4 regions of the Methylobacterium sp. 275MFSha3.1 genome follow, and region 3 is predicted to be linked to each of the others. Evidence: predicted binding sites of a transcription regulator. Region 3 holds the regulator's gene; each other region holds the start of a gene.

Region 1 (5,910 bases), on a different contig from region 3:
GTCGAGCTGCCGCGCGCGGCCCTGGAGCGCGCCCTCGGCTCGACGCGCCGGTTCACGTGCCTCACGATCGGCGCGGATCAAGTCGGCACGTCGATGGTCACGACCTTTTTCCAGGAACTGGTCCGCAACGCGGAGCGCCTGACGCCGGACATGTCGAACCGCATGGCGTCGGTCGGCGTCGATCTCATCGTCGCGAGCATCGCGGAACGCCTCGCGCACGAGACCCCCAAGAACATCCAGGGCGTCCTGATCTTCCAGCGCGCGCTGGCCCACATCGAGGCCCATCTCGGCGACCTGAACCTCGACCCCGCCCGGCTCGCGGCGGCCGTCGGCGTGTCGCTGCGCCACCTCCAGGCCCTGTTCCGCGAGCAGGACCGCAACATCGCCGACTGGATCTGGCGGCGGCGGCTGGAGACCGCCGCGCAGCGTCTCGCCGATCCCGGCTTCGCCCATCTGGCCGTCGGAGAGCTGGCCTACAGCTGCGGCTTCTGCACCCAGAGCCATTTCAGCCGCCGCTTCAAGGACAGCTACGGGATCTCGCCGAGCGAGTACCGGTGGCGCAACCGCGGCGCGGACCAGCTCGCCGGCTGACGTCCGGCTACTGCAGGACGGCGCCCGCGGTGTTCGCGCGGATCCATCCCGGAGCGAGGATGTCGCCGCCCTCGGTAATGATCCAGGGATTGGCATCCTCGGCGTCGATCGCCGCGACCGCGGCGGCGAGGGCGGCCCGCAGCGTCGGGAAACTGTGCGACACGGCCACCCGGGCCGGCGCGTAGCCCGGCCAGAGGGTCAGTTCGGCGGGTCGGTCGAGATCGGTCGGCAGCATGGGTCGTGCGGGGCTGGAGGGGCACGCCGCCTGGGCCGCGGGCGTGCGGGGAAGCGGACGGAGAGCTGGCGCGCTCAGGCGGCCTTCGGCTTCGGCCGGGGCACGCGCACCTCGACCATCTGGCCGGTCATCGGGTTGAGGATCAGCATGTCAGCACGTCTCCGGTGGACCTGCCCGTAGAACGCCCGCCGATCGCGCCCGGATCGGAGCGGTCGGCGCAATTGTGCGGTTTGGGTAAACCGATCGTTCACCGTGAAGGCGCGCCGTTCATCCGCGCCGTCTCCGCCCCAGATTACAACCGGGCGTCGTGTGGGCAGAGGTCGGCACACCTACCGTTTTAGGCGTAGGATCCGACGCGCGTCGTCGCGATGGCCGAGCCGCGGGCATACAAAAGCCCGCCACGGCAGGACCGGGCGGGCGGAGTGGCGGCATAGGGTCGGGAGGTTCGCCGTGGCGGCGACCTGCCATCCCGCCCATGACGGCCGCATGACAGCGGTATGCCAGCGCGATGACAGCCGCATGCCAGCCCCACAAATATCGCGCGACCGTCGCGCGACCGGTGGCCGATCCCGTCAGACCCGCTCCGGCTCCGCCAGCAGGATGGCGGCGCGGATGGCGGCCCGGCGCAGCCCGGCATCGGCCCAGGGCTGATCGATCAGCGTCCGGGCGAAGGGATGCGAGGCCACCGCGGCTGCGGGATCGATGCGGAAGCCGTCCCCGAACGCCACCGAACCGGGCGTGGGATCGGCCAGATAGGCGTCGACGACGGCCGAGACGTCGTCATCGACGATATCCAGGGTCGTGAACAGGTCGAGAGTCATGGGGCGCTTCGCCATGGCGGCGCTATAGCCGCGCCACCGCGACAGGATCACGACTCCCGCGCCGTCACCGCGCCGCGATCAGAACGCGGCCGGAACGATCATCGCGGCGGGGACCGGGCCGCGCACGTAGTCCGCGTGCCGCAGGCGCTCGGGCAAGTGGACCGCCGGGTGCTCCACGCTGCCGTAGGGGATCTGGTCGAGCAGGTGGCTGATACAGTTCAGGCGGGCCCGTCGCTTGTCGACCGCCTCGACCACCCACCAGGGCGCCTCGGGGATATGGGTCCGCGCCAGCATGTCCTCCTTGGCCCGGGTGTAGTCCTCCCAGCGGCGCCGCGACTCGACGTCCATGGGCGACAGCTTCCACTGCTTGAGCGGATCGTGGATCCGCATCCGGAAGCGGAATTCCTGCTCGGCATCTGTGATCGAGAACCAGTATTTTACCAGGACGATGCCGGACCGCACCAGCATGCGCTCGAACTCGGGGACCGACCGGAAGAACTCCTCGACTTCCGCCTCGGTGCAGAAGCCCATGACCCGCTCGACGCCGGCGCGGTTGTACCAGGAGCGGTCGAACAGCACGATCTCGCCGCCGGCGGGCAGATGGGAGACGTAGCGCTGGAAATACCATTGCGTCCGCTCGCGCTCGCTCGGGGCGGGCAAGGCGGCGACGCGGCAGACGCGGGGATTGAGGCGCTGGGTGATCCGCTTGATCACGCCGCCCTTGCCGGCCGAGTCGCGGCCCTCGAACAGCACGACCACGCGCAGTTTCCGGTCCTGCACCCAGTCCTGGAGCCGGACCAGCTCGTGCTGGAGCCGGAGCAGCGCGCGGAAATAGACCTTGCGGTCGAGATGATCGGGCGGCGCGCCGCCGAGCTCGGCCGCGAGCCGGTCGAGGCGATCCTCCTCGAGCCCGAGTTCCAGCTCCTCGTCGTAGCTGTCGGCGAGGTCACGCCGGATCGCCTCCAGGGTGGCATCCGCGTTGGCGTTCAAGGTGGCATCCGGGGCAGAGCTGTCGTCGGGCCGCATCGCCGGTTCTCCTGCGCGTCGCGGGGTCGAGCTAGAGCAGCGTTCCGTGACACGCCTGAGAAAGCGCCGCGCCCGCGGCGGCCGATCCCATGTCGCGCCCGTGATCGTTCCGTCATACGGTTCCGCCACCGATCGGGGCGACCGGAGATGCGTCATGGCTGGAGAAGCGAAGAGGGCCGGGCCGAAGCGCCGACGGGACGACTTGGATGCGGCGCGCGCCGAGGGCGAGAAGGTCGGCGCGCGGATCGATGCCGCCTTCGAGAAGCTCGCCGGGAAGCTGCGCGCCCGCGCCGACAGGGCCCGCGCCAAGCTCGACGCGGCGACCAAGGCCGAGAAGCGGGCAGTGCTGCTGCGCCGCTACGAACTCTACGCGGACGCGGCGGCCTATCTCGAGGAGCGGCTCGTCGATCGCGGGGGGCGATCCGCGTGATCTCCATCGACCCGGCCGGGCGCGGCGCCGCCCGACGCAGCTGACGGCGAGGATCCCATGTTCGACGCGACCAAGATGCTCGCCGACGCCCTCGGCGAGCACCTGGCCCTGACCTACCAGCGGACCTTCGGCAGCCGGGAGCCGCGCTACGCCGAGATCATCGAGGCCGCGGCGCGCCTGACGATCGAGCGGATCGTCGGGAGCGACGCCCTCTACCATGACGGCGACCACACGGCCCTCGTCACCCTGGTCGCCCAGGACATCCTCCGCGGCCGCTTCCTGCAGCAAGGTATCACGCCCGAGGACTGGCTGCACATGATCCTGGCCGCCCTCTACCACGACATCGGCTACGTGCGCGGCGTCTGCGCCGGAGACCGGCTGCAGGCCTTCGTCATCGACGCGCAGGGCACGACCGTCAGCCTGCCCCGGGGCGCCTCGGATGCGGCGCTGGCGCCCTACCACGTGGAGCGCTCGAAGCTGGCCGTGCAGGAGCGCTTCGGCACGCACGATCTCGTCGACGCGTCCCGGGTCATCCGGGCGATCGAGCTGACCCGCTTCCCGGTCCCCGAGGACGATTCCCATCGCGAGACCGGGACCGAGGCCGGGCTGCTGCGGGCGGCCGACCTGATCGGTCAGCTCGGCGACCCGCTCTACCCGCGCAAATTGAACGCCCTGTTCCACGAATTCGCCGAGATCGGCGTCAACGCGGAACTCGGCTACGACAGCCCGGCCGACCTCGCGGAGCGCTACCCATCGTTCTTCTGGGGCAAGATCGAGCCCGTGATCGGGGACGCGATCCGGTTCCTCGACCTCACGGTCGAGGGACGGGGCTGGGTCGCGAACCTCTACGCCCACGTCTTCGCCATCGAGCACGACCGCCGGCGCATGGGCCCGCATCCCGGGCCGGGCCCCCTCTGAGGCCGCGCGGGCGGCGCGGCGGCCTCAGGCAGCCGCGACGAGCCTGGTCACGGCCCGGACCAGCTCCGCCGCCACGAACGGCTTCTCCAGGATGGGCCGGCTCGCCTGGGCCGGGGCGCCGGTGACCCGCACGTCGCCGGTGGCGAACAGGTACGGCACGCCGAGGACGCCGAGACGCTCAGCGACCGGATAGACGCTGTTCCCGTCGCCCAGATTCACGTCGAGCACCGCGGCGTCGGGCGTCTGCTCGGCGATCAGGTCCAGGGCGAGATCCGCGCGCGGGACCGGGCCGATCACCTCGGCCCCGGCGCTGTGCAACCAGCGCTTGACCTCGCTGGCGATGAGATACTCGTCCTCGACGACGAGGACGCGGCACCCGGACAGGGGCGGAACAGCCTCGAGCACGATCCCCTCCCATCGGCGCGCGACGATCCGAGAATAACCGCGCGACACGACCGGAGGTTCGCGCCGTTCGCATGATCCGCCACGCACCCCGACGGCGCGGGCCCGCGCCGGCCCGCGCGGCGGGTCGATCAGCCCCCTGGCCGAGCCGGGGCGTCGGGCGGGGCGTCGGGCGGGAAGAAGCGGTTGGCCGGCCGCGCGAGGCCGAGATGGTCGCGCAGCGTCGTCCCGGCGTAGTCCCGGCGGAACAGCCCGCGCCGCTGCAGCTCCGGCACCAGCCGGTCGACCACGTCGTCGAGACCCTCGGGCACGAACGGGAACATCACGTTGAAGCCGTCGCAGGCGCGGGTCTCCAGCCACTCCTCCATGCGGTCGGCCACCTGCGCGGCCGTGCCGACCATCTGCAGGCCGCCGTAGCCGCCGACCTTGCGGGCGAGTTCCCGCACGGTCGCGCCGGTGCGCCGGGCGTAGTCGACGATCTGGGCCTGCCCGCTCTTGCTGGCGTTGCTCTCGGGGAGCTCCGGGAGCGGCGCGTCGAGGTCGAAGCCGGTCGCGTCGACGCCGAGGCGGACCGAGAGGTTGGCGAGGCCGCTGTCGGGATGGACGAGGTCGTCGAGGCGCGCCTTCTTGGCCTGCGCCTCGGCCTCCGTCTCGCCCAGGACGATGAAGCAGCCGGGCAGGATCTTGAGCTGGTCCGGGTCGCGCCCCGCCGCCGGCATCCGGCCCTTCACGTCGGCGTAGAAGGCCCGCGCCGCCTCCACGGTCGAGGCCGCGCCGAACACCATCTCGGCGGTCTCGGCGGCGATCTGCTTGCCGGCCTCGGAGGCGCCGGCCTGGACGATCACCGGCCAGCCCTGCACCGGCCGGGCGACGTTGAGCGGGCCCTTCACCTTCAGGAAGTCGCCGCGGTGGTCGAGGACGCGCATCTTCGCCGGGTCGAAGAACAGGCCGCTCGCCGGATCCATCGTGAAGGCGTCGTCGGCGAAGGAATCCCACAGGCCGGTCACCACGTCGAAGAACTCGCGCGCCCGGGCGTAGCGGGTGGCGTGCTCCAGATGCGCGTCGCGGCCGAAGTTCAGGGCCTCGTCCGGGTTGCCGGAGGTGACGAGGTTCCAGCCGGCCCGCCCCTTCGAGATGTGGTCGAGCGAGGCGAACTTGCGGGCGACGTGGTAGGGCTCGTTGTAGGTTGTCGACGCGGTGGCGATCAGGCCGATCCGATCGGTGAGCACGGCGAGCGCCGGCAGCAGGGTCAGCGGGTCGAACGACGTCACGGTGGCCGAGCGGCGGAGCGCCGCCACCGGCATGTTCATCACCGCGAGGTGGTCGGCCATGAAGAACGCGTCGAACTTCGCGGCCTCCAGCCGCCGGGCGAAGTGCGCCAGGTGCTCGAAGTTGAAGTTCGCGTCCGGATAGCCGCCCGGATAGCGCCACCACGCGGTGTGGATGCCGACCGGGCGCATGAAGGCGCCGAGATGCAGCTGGCGGTC
Region 2 (5,910 bases), on a different contig from region 3:
GGTGTAGATCACCGTGGCGACCGCGTTGGCGGTGTCGTGGAAGCCGTTCACGAACTCGAAGGCGAGGGCGATCAGCAGGGCGAGGCCGAGCAGCGCGAAGGCGCCGTAGGCCAGGGGCGCTTCCCCGACCGCGTTCATGTCCGCGATGAGGCTCACCACCGCGTAGCCCAGGCCCGCCACGAGGACGAGCAGGAACGCCACCACCCCGCCGAGATGCATCCCGTGGTCGAGGCGCGGGCCGCCCGCCTTCCGGCCTCCCACCGCCCCCGACGGCATCACGGCGGTATCGGACATGAACCCTCGCGCGGAATCTTTCGTGGTGAGCGGGGATTAAAACCGCGCGGTGACGGTTGGGTGACGGCCCGCGACGCCGCGCGTCGGCGAGCGTGTCCGAGAGCGTGTCCGAGAGCGTCGGGCGGCGCTGTCACACGCCTGACGCGGTCCGGCCGCTAGCGGACCGGACCGCTCGCCCGATCGCACGAGGGATCCGCATGATTGACGCCACGGTGCCGGCCCTGTCCCTCGGCGCGCTCCTGGCCGTCGTCCAGATCGGCAGCATCGCCGTCGCGGCCCGGCGCCTCGGCCGGGACCACGGCCCGTCGCGGTTCCCGGACGGCGCGCCCGTCTCCCTGGTCCGCCCCCTGCGCGGGGTCGAGGCCTACAGCGAGGAGATGCTCCTCCGCAGCTTCCGTCTCGACTACCCGTCCTACGAGCTGATCTTCTGCGTGGCCGACCCGGCCGACCCGATCGTCCCGATGGTGGAGCGCCTGATCGAGGCCCACCCGCACGTGCCCGCCCGCCTGATCCTCGGCGACGAGCGCGTCAGCGCGAACCCGAAGCTCAACAACTGCCTGCGCGGCTGGCGCGCCGCCGCCCACGACTGGGTGGTGCTCGCCGATTCCAACGTCGCCATGCCGCCGGACTACCTCCAGCGGCTGCAGGCGGCGTGGCGCGCCGATACCGGGCTCGTCTGCTCCACCCCGGCCGGCGCCCGCCCGGGCAGCTTCATGGCGGAGGTGGAGTGCGCCTTCCTGAACACCCTGCAGGCGCGCTGGCAATACGCCGCCGAGGCCTTCGGGCTGGGCTTCGCGCAGGGCAAGAGCATGCTCTGGCACAAGCCCTTCCTGGAGGCGCAGGGCGGCCTCCAGGCGCTCGCGGCCGAGATCGCCGAGGACGCGGCCGCCACCAAGCTCGTGCGTGCCGCCGGCAAGCGGGTCCACCTCGTGGCGAGCCCGTTCGAGCAGCCGCTCGGCCCGCGCGGCTTCCGGGAGGTCTGGTCGCGGCAGCTGCGCTGGGCGCGCCTGCGCCGCGTGACCTTCCCGCTGTTCTTCACCCCCGAGATCGGCAGCGGCGTCCTGCTGCCGGCGCTCCTCGTCGCCCTCTGGGCCGGAAGCCTCGCGGGCCTCGCGGGCGCTGCCGGCCTCGCCGCCCTGTGCTATGCCGCCGAGCACCGGCTCGCGGCCCGCGCGGGCTGGCACCGCTCGCCCCGCACGCTGGCCGCCTTCCTGGCGCGCGACGCCCTGATCCCGGTGATCTGGGTCGGCGCCTGGATGCGGAGCGCCATCGTGTGGCGGGGCAATGCCATGGACGTGCGCCCCCGGCGGGCCGCCGACGCGCGCACCTACGCGCCGACGGCCTGACCGCCCGGCGATCGGAGACCCTACGTGTCGCGCCGCTACGCCCTCTACTGGCTGCCCGCCCCGGATTCGCGCCTCGAAGCCTTCGGCCGGGCGATCCTCGGCACCGACAACGTCACCGGGCTGCCGGTGCCGCACCCGGAGGGGCTCGGTGATCTCGCTGCGGTCACGGCGGGCGCGCGGGTCTACGGGTTCCACGCCACCCTCAAGGCGCCGCTGCGCCTCGCCCCGGGCACCGGGGAGGCCGACCTCGTGGCCGCCGCCCGCGCCCTCGCGGCCGCGCACCCGCCGGTGGCGGTGGGGCCGCTCCGGGTCGCCGCCCTCGGGCCGTTCCTCGCCCTGGTACCGGAGGTCCCGCCGCCGGAACTCGGGCTCCTCGCCGCCGAGTGCGTCGCCGCCCTCGACCCGTTCCGGGCACCGCTCACGGAGGCCGAGCGCGCCAAGCGCCGGCCGGAGCGCCTCGACCCGCGCGGCCGCGCGCTCCTCGACCGCTGGGGCTACCCCTACGTGTTCGAGGCCTTCCGCTTCCACATGACCCTGACCGACGCCCTGCCGGAGGCGGAGCGCGACCTCTGGCACCGGCGCCTGTCCGAGGCCTACGCCGCCGCGGGACCGGAGCCCCTGCGGATCGACGCCGTCAGCCTCCTGACCCAGGACGGGTCGGGGCCGTTCCGGCTCCTGGCGCGCCTGCCCTTCGGAGAGGCCCGTGGTTGACCGCCCCCTCGGCCTCGAACCCGCGCTCGATCCGAGCGCCCGGGTCGTCGACAGCCGCCTCGGCCGCTACACCGAGGTCGGCGCCCGCACCCGCCTCACCGAGACGACCCTCGACGACTATTCCTACATCGGTGAGGACGGCGAGGTGATCTACACCGCGATCGGCAAGTTCTGCTCGATCGCCGCCAGCGTGCGGATCAATCCCGGCAACCACCCGATGGAGCGGGCGTCGCAGGCGCACTTCACCTACCGGGCGCGCGCCTACTGGCCGGAGGAATCGGACGAGCCCGCCTTCTTCGACCGGCGCCGGGCGAGCCCGGTGGCGATCGGCCACGATGTCTGGATCGGCCACGGCGCGGTCGTCCTGCCCGGGCGCACGATCGGCACCGGCGCGGTGGTGGGGGCGGGCGCCATCGTCACCCGCGACGTCGAGCCCTACACGATCGTCGTCGGCAATCCCGCCCGGCCGGTCCGGCGCCGCTTCCCCGAGGTGGTCGCGGACCGTCTGACCCGCTTGGCGTGGTGGGACTGGGACCACGAGCGCCTGCGCCGGGCGCTGCCGGATTTCCGCGGGCTGCCCATCGAAGCATTCCTGGAGCGCCACGAAGATTAAGTCGGCTATCGAAATGCCAAGATGCTGCGCCGGCAAATATAATCGTTCCGAATACGTCATCCAATCGTCGTCAAACCGGCGTCTACGTGCGGCCGTTCCCCGGCGGATGGTGGCATGCTGGTTATCGAGGATCTCACGCGCCAGTACGGCGACCGACGCGCCGTCGACGGCGTGTCGCTCCGGATCGAGCCCGGCAGCTTCGTCGGGGTGATCGGCCGGTCCGGTGCTGGCAAGTCCACGCTGCTGCGCCTCATCAATCGGCTGGCGGATCCGAGTTCGGGGCGCATCCTCCACGACGGCCGCGAGGTCACCACCCTGCGCGGCCGCCCGCTGCGCGAGTGGCGCACCCGCTGCGCCATGATCTTCCAGCAATTCAACCTCGTCGGCCGGCTCGACGTCATGACCAACGTGCTGATGGGGCGCCTCAGCCACGTGCCGACCCACCGCGCCCTGCTCCGGCAATGGTCCGCCGAGGACCGCGCCATGGCCCTCGCCGCCCTGGAGAGCTTCGACATGGGCGAGTTCGCCGGCCAGCGGGCCGACGGCCTGTCGGGCGGCCAGCAGCAGCGCGTCGCCATCGCCCGCGCCCTCGTGCAGGAACCCGAGATCCTGCTCGCCGACGAGCCGGTCGCCTCGCTCGACCCGCGCAACACGCGGCTCGTGATGGACGCGCTCGCCGACGTGAACCGGCGCTACGGCATCACGGTGCTGTGCAACCTGCACTCCCTCGACCTCGCCCGCGCCTACTGCGACCGCCTCGTCGGCCTCGCGGCCGGGCGGGTCGTGTTCGAGGGCGGCCCCTTCGACCTCACCGAGGACGTGGCGCGCCGGCTCTACGGCCTGGAGGCCGGCGAGGTGCTGGACGATTCCGCGCAGCGCGAGGCGGAGCAGCGGGCCGCGATGCCGGGCCGGCCCGGTCTCGTATCGGTCCGCCCGGTCCGCGAGGCCGCCCTCGGCGCCTGATCCGGGCCCCGGGCCCCAACAAGCACCGCCAGAGCGCACCGCCAGAGCGCACCGTCTTGAAAACGCCCGACCGGCCTCCGGCCGGCCGAACCTCGCCGACGCCACGAAGGACGACCCGATGATCACCCGACGCACCCTCGCCGCCGCCGCGGCCCTCGCCCTCCTCGGCCTGCCGGCCGCCGCCCAGGACTGGAAGGCCCAGTATCCGGAGCTGACGCTGGGCGTGATCCCGGCCGAGAACGCCTCGGGCACCGCCGACCGCTGGGCGCCGCTCACCGCCTACCTGACCAAGACGCTCGGCGTGCCGGTCAAGCTGCGAGTGGCGAGCGACTACGCCGCCGTGATCGAGGGCCAGCGCGCCGGCAATATCCAGATCGCGTGGTACGGGCCGGCCTCGTTCGCGCGGGCCGTGATGACCGGCGTCAAGATCGAGCCGATCGTCAACCAGAAGCACGAGACCGGCGCCTCGGGCTACTATTCGGTGGTCTACGTGCTGGCCTCCAGCCCCTACAAGACCGTCGAGGATCTCAAGGGCAAGAACCTCGCGCTGGTCGATCCGAACTCCACCTCCGGTAACCAGGCGCCGCGCTTCTTCCTGAAGCGGGCCGGCTACGACGTCGAGAAGTTCTTCGGCAAGACCTTCTACGCGGGCAGCCACGAGAACGCCGTCCTGGCGCTCACCCAGGGCACGGCCGACGCCGCCGCCAACCTGTGGAACTCCGAGACCGACACGATGGTCACCCGCATGGCCGCCAAGGGCATGCTCAAGAAGCCCGACGGCACGCCGATGCAGCAGTCGGACTTCCGGGTCGTGTTCAAGTCCGACTTCCTGCCGGAGGGGCCCTTCGCCGTGCTGGCGAGCCTGCCGGACGACCTGAAGGCCAAGATCCGCGACGCCTTCGTGGCCCTGCCGAAGGCCGACAAGGCCGCGTTCGACCGGCTCTCCGACGGCAAGGACCAGGATCTCACGCCGGTGACCCTCAAGGATTACCAGCCGATCATCGACATGCTGCGGTTCAACGACGAGCAGCGCCGGAAGTCCTGATCCGGAGCCGCCCGCCTTGCGCGGTCTGACACCCCTGTCGCCGGAGCGGGCAGCCGCCCTCTCCGGACTCTACGCGGCGGCGACCGGCGAGGCCCGCCGCCGCACGCTGGCGGGCTTCGCCCTGGTGGCGGCGCTCGCCGTGGTCGCGGGCCTGATCGCCGAGGTGCGGCCGCTGGTCTTCGCCGAGAACATCGGCAAGTTCACCGCCTACATCCAGCAGATCCTGCCGCCGATCAGCCTCGAGCACCCGCTGGAGGACGTCCGCGCCTGGTACTGGGGCCTGCCCAAATGGCTGGGCCTGCTGGGCGAGACCCTGCTCATGGCCTATCTCGGGACGCTGCTCGGGGGGCTGGCGGGCTTCGCCCTCAGCTTCGTGGCCGCCGCCAACCTCGTGCGGTCGCGCGTGCTGCGCGTCGGCGCCAAGCGCCTCCTGGAACTGTGCCGCACCGTCCCCGAGGTGGTGTTCGCGCTGATCTTCGTCATCGCCTTCGGCCTCGGCCCGATGGTGGGCGTGCTCGCCATCGCGATCCACACCACGGGCGCGCTGGGCAAGCTGTTCTCCGAGGTGGTCGAGAACATCGACATGCGGCCCGTCGAGGGCCTGTCGGCCTCGGGCGCGACCTGGGTCCAGACGGTGCGCTTCGCGGTCCTGCCGCAGGTGCTGTCGAACTTCGCCTCCTACGCGCTGCTGCGCTTCGAGATCAACGTGCGCGGCGCCGGGGTGATGGGCTTCGTCGGCGCCGGCGGCATCGGCCAGGAATTCCTCGTGGCGATCCGCAATTTCTACTACGCGGACGTGAGCGCGATCCTCGTGCTGATCATCCTGACCGTCTTCTGCATCGACCTCGTCACCGAGCGGGTCCGCCACCGCCTGATCGGCGCGGAGCACGCCCGATGAGCGCGCGTCCCGAGACCCTGCGGGCGGCGGCCCGGGCCGA
Region 3 (5,910 bases):
CTTCTACTACGGCAGCTTCCACGGGCTGAAGGACGTCAACCTCAACTTCCACGACCGGCAGGTGACGGCGCTGATCGGCCCCTCCGGCTGCGGCAAGTCCACCCTGCTGCGCTGCTTCAACCGGATCTACAGCCTCTACCCGGAGCAGCGCGCGGAGGGCGAGATCCTGCTCGACGGCGAGAACATCCTCAGCCCCTCCGTCGACCTGAACGAGCTGCGCTCGCGCATCGGCATGGTGTTCCAGAAGCCGACGCCGTTCCCGATGTCGATCTACGACAACGTGGCCTTCGGCCTGCGCCTCTACGAGAAGCTGCCGAAATCCGAGTTCGACGGCCGGATCGAGGAATCCCTGCGCAAGGCCGCCCTCTGGGACGAGGTGAAGGACAAGCTCCGGCAGCCCGGGACCGGCCTGTCGGGCGGCCAGCAGCAGCGCCTGTGCATCGCCCGGACGGTGGCGCAGAAGCCGGAGGTGATCCTGTTCGACGAGCCGACCTCGGCGCTCGACCCGATCTCCACCGGCCGCATCGAGGAGCTGATCGAGCAGCTGCGCGACGAGTTCACCATCGTGATCGTCACCCACAACATGCAGCAGGCGGCGCGCATCTCGCAGTTCACCGCCTTCATGTATCTGGGGCAGCTCGTCGAGTTCGGTCCGACCAACCGGATGTTCATGAACCCGACGGAACGCCGCACGCAGGACTACATCACCGGCCGCTTCGGCTAGTCTGCCGGGCCGCTCCGGTCCCGGGACCGCCGCTCGCGTCTCCGGCGCGCCGGCGGGTCCCGCAAGCCTCCCGGAGGGCCGTCCCCGGGACCCCATCGAAGGATCCGCCATGCCCGGCCATATCGTCACCTCCTACGACACCGACCTGGAGAACCTGCGTCGCTCGATCTCGGAGATGGGCGGCGTCGCCGAGAAGATGACCGCGGAGGCGACCGACGCCCTCGTGCGCCGGGACGACACGCTCGCCCAGGCGGTGATCCTCGCCGACAAGCGCCTCGACGCGCTGCAGCGGGACATCGAGGAGCGCGCCGTGCTGCTGATCGCCCGGCGCCAGCCCCTGGCGATCGACCTGCGCGAGACCATCTCGGCGATCCGCGTCTCCGGCGATCTGGAGCGGATCGGCGACCTCGCCAAGAACGTCGCCAAGCGCGTGGTGGCGATCTCCGACCAGGCGCCGGCCCAGAAGATCGTGCTCGGCGTGCGCCACATGAGCGACCTCGCCGAGGGTCAGCTCAAGGACGTGCTCGACGCCTACGGGAGCCGCGACGTCCAGGCGGCCCACGACGTCTGGGAGCGCGACGGCGAGATCGACGCCCTGTACAATTCCCTGTTCCGCGAGCTCCTGACCTACATGATGGAGGATCCGCGCAACATCTCGTTCTGCACGCATCTCCTGTTCTGCGCGAAGAACGTCGAGCGCATCGGCGACCACACCACCAACATCGCCGAGACGATCCACTACCTCGCCACGGGCGAGACGCTGGCGGGTGACCGGCCGAAGAACGACGCGTCGAACTACGCGACCGTGGACGGCGTGCAGGCGCCGTGAGGCGCCGACCCCGGCGCCTTCCTGTGGGCGCGGCCGGGGTCACTCTCCGTGCGGGTTGAGGCGGGGCGGCGCCTCCTGCACCATCCGGGGACCGCCCGCAGAACGAGTCTTCGAACGTGAGCATGCAAGTCCTGATCGTCGAGGACGAGGAGGCCCTGAGCACGCTGCTCCGCTACAACCTGGAGGCCGAGGGCTTCCTGGTGGATTCGGCGGCGCGCGGCGACGACGCCGAGCTGCTCCTGGCGGAGCGGATCCCGGACCTCGTCCTGCTCGACTGGATGCTGCCCGGCCTCTCGGGGATCGAGCTGTGCCGCCGGATCCGGGCGCGCCGGGAGACCGAGCGCCTGCCGGTGATTATGCTCACCGCCCGGGGCGAGGAGGGCGACCGCGTCCGCGGTCTCGGCACGGGCGCCGACGACTACATCGTCAAGCCGTTCTCGGTCCCGGAGCTGCTCGCCCGGATCCGCGCGCTCCTGCGCCGGGCCAAGCCCGCCCACGTCTCGGACCGGCTAGCGGCCGGCGACCTGGAACTCGACCGCACCGGCCACCGCGTCCGCCGCGGCGGCGAGGAGCTGCATCTGGGCCCCACGGAGTTCCGGCTCCTGGAATTCCTGATGCTGGCGCCGGGCCGGGTCTTCTCCCGCGAGCAGCTCCTCGACGGGGTGTGGGGCCACGACGTCTACATCGACGAGCGTACCGTCGACGTCCATGTCGGGCGGCTGCGCAAGGCGCTGAACGGCCCGCGCCAGACCGACCCGATCCGTACGGTCCGGGGCTCGGGCTACGCCTTCGACGAGACCTTCTCGCTGGAGGCCTGAGGCGGCCTCACTGGCCGTCCGGATAGGACTTCGCTCCGGCGCACCGTCATCGCGAGCGCAGCGAAGCGACCCAGGGCGGCGGGACGCCGATGCGCGCGGCGCTGCTGGGTTGCTTCGCTCCGCTCGCAAAGACGGTGGGACGGGCCCGCGAAGATCCGCGCGTCCCGGTCTCCAGGGATTCAGCGCGCCAGCGCCGCGCTCCGGCCCGAGGCGGCCGGCACCGCCTCCAGCGCCGCCAGGACCGTCCCCTCGGTGAGGATCTGCGGCAGCACCTGGGGCTCTCCCGTCCCGGTATAGAGCAGGTAGAGCGGGACGCCGCTGCGCCCGTGCTTCTCCAGGAGGCGGGTAATCTCGGGGTTCTGGTTGGTCCAGTCGCCCTTCATGTAGGTCACGCCGCGCTCGGCCATCGCGGCCCGCACGGCCTTGGTGTTGAGCGAGGTCGCCTCGTTGACCGCGCAGGCGATGCACCACGCGGCGGTCATGTCCACGAAGACGGGGCGGTGCGCGTCGACCAGGGCGTCGAGGCGCGCCTGCGTGAACGGCTCGATCCCGTCGGCGGCGGCCTGCGCGGCCGGCGCGGCGCGGTCCCGGGGCAGGGTGACGGCGAGGGCCCCGACGGCGATCAGCGCCAGCGCGGCGGCGGCCTGCGCGACCCGGCCGGCCCGCGGCGGGGCGGCGCGGCCGTGCTCCCAGGCCCAGGCGGCGAAGCCCACGAGGACGAGGCCGATCAGCGCCGCCAGCAGCCCGCGCGGGTCGACCTGCTGCGCCAGCACCCAGATCAGCCACGCCACGGTGGCGTAGACCGGGAAGGCCAGCACCTGCTTGAGGGTCTCCATCCAGGCGCCCGGCCGCGGCAGCGCCCGCAGGGCCGGCGGCCAGAGGGTCAGGAGCAGGAAGGGCAGGGCGAGGCCGAGGCCGAGGCTCGCGAAGACGGCGAGCGCCACGCCGGCGCTCTGGGTCAGCGCAAAGCCCACCGCCGAGCCCATGAACGGCGCCGTGCAGGGCGTCGCCACCAGGGTCGCGAGCACGCCGGTGAAGAACGAGCCGCTCAGGCCGCCGCGCCGGGTGAGGCCGTCGCCGAGGCCGGCGAGCCGGCCGCCGACATGGACCGCGCCCGAGAGGCTCAGGCCCATCGCGAACAGCAGGTAGGCGAGCCCCGCCACGATGGCGGGCGACTGGAGCTGGAACCCCCAGCCGATCGCGGCCCCGCCGCTCTTCAGGCCGATCAGCGCGGCGGCGAGCGCCAGGAAGCTCGCCAGGACGCCGGCCGTGTAGGCGAGGCCGTGGAGCCGCAGCCGGGCCGGCCCCTCGCCCGCGTGCCGCACGAGGCCGAGCACCTTGATCGACAGGACCGGGAAGACGCAGGGCATCAGGTTGAGGATCAGGCCGCCGAGGAAGGCGAAGGCCGCGGCGGTCGCCAGCGTCAGCGCGTCGAAGTCGGCGGCGGCCGGCGCGGTCGCGGGCGGCGCGGTCGCGGCCGGCGCCGCGGCGGCCGGGAGCACCGGCTCGTCGCCGTACGCGAAGGCGAGCCGGCGGGTCCCGGCGGCGTCGACCGCCTCGACCGTCAGGACGCCGGGCAGCGCGGCGGGCACCGGGTCGGTCGGGCTGCTCCGGGCGAGGGTCAGGTGCAGGCCGGTCTCGTCGACGCTCATCACCTGCGCGGCGGCGTTGTCGATCGCCGTCTCGGCGTAGGGGAAGTACGCGGCGTTCCGGACCGCCTCGGGCTTGAGGCCGGCCGCGGCGAAATCGAGGCGCAGGGTGTCGCCCTGGCTCGACAGGCTCAAGGGCCAGAGCGCCGGCACGGGGAGCGCAGCGCGGGCGCGCGCGAACAGCGCGGCGTTGGCCGGGTCCGGCTCGGCCTTGCCGACCGGCAGGGTCAGGGCGAGATCGGCCGAGCCGGGCACGCACTCGGTCTCGCAGACGAGGTAAGTCAGCTTGGCCTGGATCCGCACCGGGTCGGCCGGGTCGAGGCTCGGCGGCGGCGTCACCGGGACGAGGAGCGTGACCTCACCCTCGTAGCCGTAGTTCATGAGAGTCGCGATCGGGATGCGCTCCGGCGCCGGCCACCGGATCGCGCCGGCGCTGAAGCCGGCCGGCAGGGTCCAGGTCACCTCCGGGGGCAGGCCGGAATCGCCCGGGTTGCGCCAGTAGACGTGCCAGCCGGGCTTGACCTGCATCCGCACCGCCAGCGTGAAGGGCTGCGCGCCGGCGACCGCGGCGGACTCGGCCACGAGGCTCGCGCGCACGAGGTCCGCGGGCGTGCGGAACCCCTGTGCCGCGGCGGCCGAGAGGCTCGCGGCGAGGGCCAGGATCAGGAGGACGAGGCGGCGGATCATGCTGTCCCTTCGCGCGCGGGGCGGTCGCGGTTTCACGCGCGGCGTGTCGGGCTCGGCGCGGGCGTTTCCATGGCGTCGGGTCTTACCACGGACCGCGTTCGGGATCCCCTGCGGCCGGCTCACCCCTCGAGCGGCGCCGTCGCCCGCTCGAGCCAGTCGCGCGTCGCGGTGTCGAGCCCGGGCGCCAGGGTCTCGCGGACCCTCGCATGATAGGCGTCGATCCAGGCCCGCTCCCCGGGCTCGAGCAGGTCCGGCCGGATCAGCCGGCGGTCGTAGGGAGCGAGCGTCAGCGTCTCGAAGCCGAGCATCGGGCGCTCCCCGCCCGCGATCGCGCGGGCCTCGACCAGGACGAGGTTCTCGATCCGGATGCCGTAGGCGCCGCGGGCGTAGTAGCCCGGCTCGTTCGACAGGATCATGCCGGGCTCGAGCGCCACCGTGCCGGTCTTGGCGATCCGCTGCGGCCCCTCGTGCACCGACAGGAAGGCGCCGACGCCGTGACCGGTGCCGTGGTCGAAGTCGAGGCCCGCCTGCCAGAGCGGTGCCCGCGCGAAGGCGTCGATCTGGGCGCCGGTCGTGCCGACCGGGAACACCGCCCGGGCGATGGCGACGTGCCCCTTCAGCACCCGCGTGAACCGGTCGCGCATCTCCGGGCTCGGCGCGCCGACTGCGACCGTCCGGGTGATGTCGGTGGTGCCGTCCGGGTACTGCGCTCCCGAATCGATCAGGAACAGCTCGCCCGACTGGACCGCCCGGTCCGTGGCGCGGCTCACCCGGTAGTGGACGATCGCGCCGTTCGGTCCGGAACCCGAGATCGTGGGGAACGAGACCTCGCGCAGATCGCCGCCGGCGGCCCGGAAATCCTCCAGGGCCTCGACGGCGGCGATCTCGGTGAGGCCGCCGGCCACGGCCGCACCGTCGAGCCAGGCGAGGAAGCGCGCGACGCTCGCCCCGTCCCGGACATGGGCCGCGCGGGCGCCCGCGATCTCGGCGGCGTTCTTGACCGCCTTCATGCCGGTTATCGGGTCCTTGCCGACATCGGCCGTGCCGCCGGCGGCCTCGATCTTCTCCTTCACGGCGACGGCGCCCGTGGCCGCGTCGAGGCGGACGCGCGCGCCCGCCAGGGATGCCAGCCCGTCGTCCAGGTCCGCCCGCGGCAGGATCTCGGCGATCGGCGCGAGTTCCGCCCGCAGGGCCGGATCGACG
Region 4 (5,910 bases), on a different contig from region 3:
CTTCGAGGCCACCGGCACGCTCAAGCGCTCCGAGTTCGGGGTGAAGACCTACGTGCCGCTGATCGGCGACGAGTTGCACCTCACCATCGCGGGCGCCTTCGAGAAGCAGGACTGACCTGGGAGGATCCGCCATGGCGCGAGGGGTTTCCGCGCGGCGGTACTCCGCCGTGGCGATCCTGCTGCACTGGGCGAGCGCGCTGGGCGTGCTCGTCCTGATCGGCCTCGGCCTGACGATGACGCACGCGGCCCTGGCACCGCTGCGCCAGTTCCAGCTCTACCAGTGGCACAAGTCGGTCGGGATCACCGTGCTGGCGCTGACGGCCCTGCGGGTCCTCTGGCGCCTGACCCACCGGCCGCCGCCGCACCCGGCCGGGATGCCGGCGCGGGAGCGCCGGGCGGCCGCGGCAGCCCATCACCTGCTGTACCTGCTGCTCGTCGGGCTGCCCCTGACCGGCTGGGCCGTGGTCTCGCTGTCGCCGTTCAACATCCCGACGGTGCTGTACGGGATCGTTCCCTGGCCGCACCTGCCGCTGGCGGCCCTCGTCCCCGACCCCGCCGTCGCCGAGGCCGTCCTGAAGCGGGTCCACGCCCTGGGGGCGTGGTTCCTGGCGGCCCTGCTCGCCGTCCACGTGGCGGCGGCCCTGCGCCACCACCTCCTCCTCCGCGACGACGTGCTGCGCCGCATGCTGCCGGGGCGCCGGGCGTCGACTGCCCCCAATTTGGAGCCGCCCCGATGAACGCGCGTTACCTGTGCCTGCTGGCGGCTCTCCAGGCCGTCACCCTGCCGGCCGCTGCCGCCGAGTGGGCGGTTGATCCGGCCAGGAGCGCGATCCGGTTCTCCGGCGTGCAGGTCGGCGTCCCGTTCACCGGGCGGTTCGAGCGGTTCAAGGCCGACATCGATTTCGACCCCGCCAAGCCCGAGGCGGGGCACGCGCTCGTGCTGGTCGACCTCGCCAGCGCGCGGACCGGGGACGTCCAGCGCGACGAGGCCCTGCCGCAGAAGGACTGGTTCGACGTCAAGGCGGGAAGCGAGGCGCGCTTCGAGGCGACCCGCTTCGTCGACAAGGGGCAGGGCGACTACGCGGCCGTCGGCACACTGACGATCCGCGGCACGAGCCGGCCGGTGACGCTGCCGTTCCACCTGACCCTCGAGGGTGGCGCGGCGCACGCCGCGGGGCGCGTCGGCCTCGTCCGCACCGAGTTCGGCGTCGGGCAGGGGGCCTGGGCCTCGGGCCAGTGGGTGGCGCTCGACGTCGGCGTCGAGGTCGACCTCGTCGCGGCGGCGCGGCCGGCGACCGGCCACTGAGGTTGGCTCGGGTCAGATCCTTCGGACATCACGCGCTCCGTCATCGCGAGCGCAGCGAAGCGACTCAGGGCAGCGCGCCCTCCGTAAGTGTGGCGCGACTGGATTGCTTCGCTTCGCTCGCGATAACGGCGGCCGGGCGTCGGAGGCCGCCCGGTCCCGGCCCGCTACCCCGGCCTGTCCTCCGACCCGGTTCCCAGCGCGCGCTGGACCATGACGCTGTCCGACCAGTGGCCGTACTTGAACCCCACCGCCCGCAGGTAGCCGACCCGCTCGAACCCGCAGGCCTCGTGGAGCCGCAGGGAGGCCGCGTTCTCGGCGTCGATGTAGCCGATCATCTGGCGGTAGCCGCCCGCCGCGCAGGCCTCGATCAGGGCCGGCAGCAGCCGCCGGCCGATCCCCGCGTGCAGGTGGTCGGGATGCACGTAGATCGAGTGCTTGAGGGTGTAGCGGTAGGCCGGCCGCTTCCGGAACGGCACCGCGTAGGCGTAGCCCGCCACCGCGCCGTCCCGGTCGGCCACGAGGTGCGGCAGGCGCTTCTTGCGCATGGTCTTGCGCCGCCGCTTCAGGTCGTCGGGGAGCAGCCGGTCCTCCTCGGCGACGCTGACATCGGTCACGCCCTTGCCGATATGGTGCTCGTAGATCGCCACCATCGCCTCGACATCGGCGTCCGAGGAGGCGCGGATGACGATGTCGGGGCAGGACCGGGCCGGGAGCAGGCCGGGCGTCTCGGCCTCGATCTCCATCAGGCGCCCTCCCGCGCCACGTAGGTGTGGAAGCGGATCCGCCCGTCCGGGTCGACCTCGCGGTAGACGCCCTGGATCTCGGCCTCGAAGCCCGGGAACAGGTTGGCGGACGCCTCGAACATCTTGAAATAGTCGAGCATGGGCTTGGCTCGGTCGTCCAGGCGCTCGCCGGGCAGCACCGTGCCGATGCCCGGGGGATAGACCAGCATCAGCGTGGTGGCGATCCGCCCCTCGGCCTCGGCGATCGGCACGTAGTCGACCTTGTTGCGCGTCAGCAGCTGGGCGGCCCGCTTGGGCGGCATCACCATCTCGGGCAGGTGCTCGGGGGCGAACTGCCGCCGCTGCAGCGTCGATGTGCCGGCCTCCCGGTGGAACGCGTGGAACTCGCCGCAGAGGTCGCGCAGGCGCACGCCCCGGTAGCGGTTCGGCCGGCGGTTGACGAATTCCGGCATGGCCTCCTCCAGCGGGACGTTGTCGTCGTGGAGCCGCTTGAAGGCGACGAGGCCCGAGATCAGCGTGCCGGCCTTGGAGGATTCCACCCCCGGGGTCAGCAGGAAGAGCAGCGAGTTCAGGTCGTTCTTCTCGGCGACGATCCGGTTCTCACGCAGGTATTGCGCCACGATCGGCGCCGGCACGCCGTGCTGGGCGTAGGCCCCCGTGTGCCGGTCGAAGCCGGGGGTCAGCACGGTGAGCTTGTTCGGGTCGGTGATGGCGTAGCCCGGCGCCACGTGGGTGAAGCCGTGCCAGCGCGCGCCCGGCTTCAGCTCCCAGTGGCGCGGCGTCGCGGCGAGCTCGTCCGTCGGCACGCTCTCCCACGGCACCTCCGCGCCGTCGACGTTCACCGTCACGTCCGGCACGAAGGGGTCGAAGAACCAGCGCCGCGCGGGATCGCGCTCGTTCTCCTCGAACTCGTGCCGGATCGCCCGGACCTTCTTGCGCCACTCGATCCCGAGCCGGATCGTGTCGTCCCACAGGATCATGCCCGAGCGCCCCTTCATCATCTGGGCGCCGACGTCGAGGGAGGCGAACAGCGGGTAGAAGGGCGAGGTCGAGGCGTGGACGAGGAAGCTCTCGTTGAGCCGCTTGTGCTCGACCCGCCGGGTCTGGCCGCGGATATGGCCGTCCCGGGTGTGGATCTGCGAGGCCTGGGAGAAGCTCGCGAGCTGCTTATGGGTCGACTGCGTGGCGACGATGCCGGGCGAGGTCTCGTCGAGCCCGGTCAGCCCCATGGCGAAGCGCCTTGCGTAGAGCGGGTGGAACTTCATGAAGCCCGCCCAGGCCTCGTCGAACAGGATGTAGTCGCAGAGGTGGCCGATCTTCTCCAGGATCTCCTGGGCGTCGTAGATCGTGCCGTCGTAGGTGCACTGCTCGATCACCGCGACGCGGAACGGCCGCTCCCGGCGCCACGCCTCCGGGTCGGTCACCAGCGGGTTGCGGCGGATCTTCTCCCGGATCCGGGTCTCGTCGAGAGCTTCGTGGAAGATCGGCCCGATCAGGCCGTAGGCGTTGCGGTCCGTCTCCAGGAAGATCGGGATGCCGCCGCCCAGGAACAGGGCGCCGTGGTGGGCCGCCTTGTGGTTGTTGCGGTCGAACAGGACGAGGTCGTCCTCGGCCACCAGGGAGGACAGGACGATCTTGTTGGAGGCCGAGGTGCCGTTGAGGACGAAGTAGGTCTTCTCCGCCCCGAAGATCTTGGCGGCCTCCTTCTGGGCCTTGAGCGCCGGGCCCTCGTGGGTCAGGAGGTCGCCGAGATCGAGGACCGAGTTGTCGAGGTCGTCGCGGAAGATCGCCTCGCCGAGGTGCTCCACGAAGATCCGGCCGATCGGCGAGCGGTTGTAGAAGATGCCGCCGTTGTGGCCCGGGCAGGTCCAGAGCTGGTTGCCCTTCTCGGCGTAGTCGACGAGCGCGCCGAAGAACGGCGTCTTGAGGGTCTCGGCGTACTGCGTGACCCGGCTGACGAGGCCGCGGGCGATGAATTCGGGCGTCTCCTCGGCGAGGAAGATGTAGCCGTCGATGAAGTCGAGGAGCTCGACCGGGATGTCCTCCAGCCGCTTGCGGCGGACCATGATGACGATCGGCATCTCCAGGCCGCGCCGGCGCATCATGTCGATGAGGGCGGCGGCCTTGCCGTCGAGGCCGCGCTTGCCCCAGTCGACCACGAGGCAGCCGACCGCCGCGTCGGTCTGGACCGCGATGGCCGCGTCCTCCACGCGCCGGGCGCGCACCACCTCGAAGCCGCGCTGCTCGACGGCCGCCACGATCTGGTTGACGCGCGCGCCCTCGAGATCGTCCGGGTCGAAGGCCGGGGCGCACATCAGGACCGTGAAGCGACGGTGGAAGTCCATGGAGCCCTCTCTGGCCTCGGATGCAGCGGGTGGCTTTCCGGCCCGTCTGCGACGATTGCATGACACGGCGCGCGGCGGGCGGTCGCGGTCCGGACGAAACACCGTGAACCGGGCCGGCCACGACCGCCGCGCCGTCAGGATCGGCCGCGGGTCCCCTCTCCCGTGCGGGAGAGGGACAGGGTGAGGGGTGAGACCTCACCGGACGAGGCTCCCCCTCGAATCGCGTCGATCGGGTGCTTGATCCCGAAGCCTCTCGTCCCTCACCCCAACCCTCTCCCGCACGGGAGAGGGGAGACCATCACACCTCGCGCCGCCGCTCCCAGACGTCCGGGTTGACCAGCCCGCCCGGCCGCCGGCCGGCGAGGACGTCGACCACGCGGGTCGCGGCGGTCTCGGCGGTGCGGATCAGGGCCGCCCCGGTGGAGCCGCCGACATGGGGTGTCAGGATCGCCCGGGGCTGGCGGGCCAGCGGGTGGTCGACCGGCAGCGGTTCCTGGGCGAAGACGTCGAGCCCGGCGCCCGCGATCGTGCCCGCCTCCAGCGCCTCCACCAGGGCCGCCTCGTCGATCAGGCCGCCGCGGCTGGTGTTGATCAGGAAGGCCTCCCGCTTCATCCGGGCGAGCTGGTCCCGGCCGATCAGGCCGCGGGTGCCCGGGGTCAGCGGCACGTGCAGGGAGACGATGTCGGATTCCGCCAGGAGCGCGTCGACCGAGGCGGCCCGCAGGGCGCCGGCGTTGGCGAAGTCCGCGTCCGGGCGGCTCGGGCCGTAGGCCAGCACCCGCAGGCCCAGGGCGGCGCCGAGCCGGGCGGTCGCCTGCCCGATCGCCCCGAAGCCGACGAGGCCCAGCGTCAGGCCGGCGAGCTCGACCAGCCGGGCGGTGAACTTGAAGCTGTCGTCGCCGGCCCGGACCGAGCGGTCGGCCTCCGGCAGGGCCTTGGCCAGGGCGAAGATCAGCGCCAGCGTCTGCTCGGCCACCGAGACGGCGTTGGCGCCGGGCGTGTTCACCACCGCGATCCCGGCCCCGGTCGCCTCGGCCGTGGCGACGTGGTCGGTGCCGGTGCCGTGCACCCCGATCACCCGCAGGGCCGGCGCCGCCGCGATGGCGCGGGCCGGGAAGCCGGTGTTGCGGGTGATGACGGCGACGCAGTCGGCGACCTCGCGCGCCAGCGTCTCGGGATCGGTCCCGCTCGCCGGGCGCGGCTCCAGGCCGGCCGCGCGCAACCGGTCGAGGCCCGCCGCGTGGATCGGCTGGACGATGAGGCACGGACCGGTGATCACGGGAGAAGACCTCTGCACAAGAGGAGGGGTGACAGGCACGTTTCGCGCCGGGCCCGTCTAGGCGGGGTGGGCAACCCTGGCAACCGGGCGTCCCGATCGCGGCGCCGCGGCCGCCGGTCGGCGCTCCCGCGGGCCCGTCGGGATCCGGTGGTCGCGCGGTCGAACGCCCCGGCGGCCCGACCGGCCGCGCACGATCCACGGGAAATCGCGGCCGGGTCCGGCCTCGGCGGCCTCGTC

What was found. Region 3 encodes PhoB, which activates phosphate uptake and scavenging genes when phosphate is short. Its sites were predicted from a motif close to TGTCATNNANCTGTCAT; they were not measured.
Region 1: a site for PhoB is predicted at 2,773-2,789, ahead of ppk2 (polyphosphate kinase 2). Genes of this name have one in related genera too.
Region 2: a site for PhoB is predicted at 3,019-3,035, ahead of phnC (phosphonate ABC transporter ATP-binding protein). Genes of this name have one in related genera too.
Region 4: a site for PhoB is predicted at 4,443-4,459, ahead of BLW78_RS17315 (Orn/Lys/Arg family decarboxylase). Genes of this name have one in related genera too.

What each region holds. Positions count from the first base shown of each region.
Region 1 is NZ_FNWP01000002.1:326,392-332,301, reverse strand. It holds gene BLW78_RS01465 (helix-turn-helix domain-containing protein) at 1-591, shown strand, start outside; gene BLW78_RS01460 (hypothetical protein) at 599-826, opposite strand; gene BLW78_RS01455 (hypothetical protein) at 1,399-1,647, opposite strand; gene ppk2 (polyphosphate kinase 2) at 1,726-2,673, opposite strand; gene BLW78_RS01445 (hypothetical protein) at 2,828-3,103, shown strand; gene BLW78_RS01440 (hypothetical protein) at 3,161-4,021, shown strand; gene BLW78_RS01435 (response regulator) at 4,046-4,426, opposite strand; gene BLW78_RS01430 (LLM class flavin-dependent oxidoreductase) at 4,555-5,910, opposite strand, start outside.
Region 2 is NZ_FNWP01000018.1:10,248-16,157, reverse strand. It holds gene BLW78_RS20515 (inorganic phosphate transporter) at 1-294, opposite strand, end outside; gene BLW78_RS20510 (ceramide glucosyltransferase) at 492-1,640, shown strand; gene BLW78_RS20505 (DUF1045 domain-containing protein) at 1,665-2,351, shown strand; gene BLW78_RS20500 (LbetaH domain-containing protein) at 2,344-2,964, shown strand; gene phnC (phosphonate ABC transporter ATP-binding protein) at 3,079-3,927, shown strand; gene phnD (phosphonate ABC transporter substrate-binding protein) at 4,046-4,972, shown strand; gene phnE (phosphonate ABC transporter, permease protein PhnE) at 4,989-5,870, shown strand; gene phnE (phosphonate ABC transporter, permease protein PhnE) at 5,867-5,910, shown strand, end outside.
Region 3 is NZ_FNWP01000014.1:61,184-67,093, forward strand. It holds gene pstB (phosphate ABC transporter ATP-binding protein PstB) at 1-724, shown strand, start outside; gene phoU (phosphate signaling complex protein PhoU) at 834-1,553, shown strand; gene phoB (phosphate regulon transcriptional regulator PhoB) at 1,676-2,371, shown strand; gene BLW78_RS17630 (protein-disulfide reductase DsbD family protein) at 2,551-4,707, opposite strand; gene BLW78_RS17635 (aminopeptidase P family protein) at 4,827-5,910, opposite strand, start outside.
Region 4 is NZ_FNWP01000013.1:171,227-177,136, forward strand. It holds gene BLW78_RS17295 (YceI family protein) at 1-115, shown strand, start outside; gene BLW78_RS17300 (cytochrome b) at 132-737, shown strand; gene BLW78_RS17305 (YceI family protein) at 734-1,306, shown strand; gene BLW78_RS17310 (GNAT family N-acetyltransferase) at 1,471-2,049, opposite strand; gene BLW78_RS17315 (Orn/Lys/Arg family decarboxylase) at 2,049-4,394, opposite strand; gene BLW78_RS17320 (hydroxyacid dehydrogenase) at 4,693-5,673, opposite strand.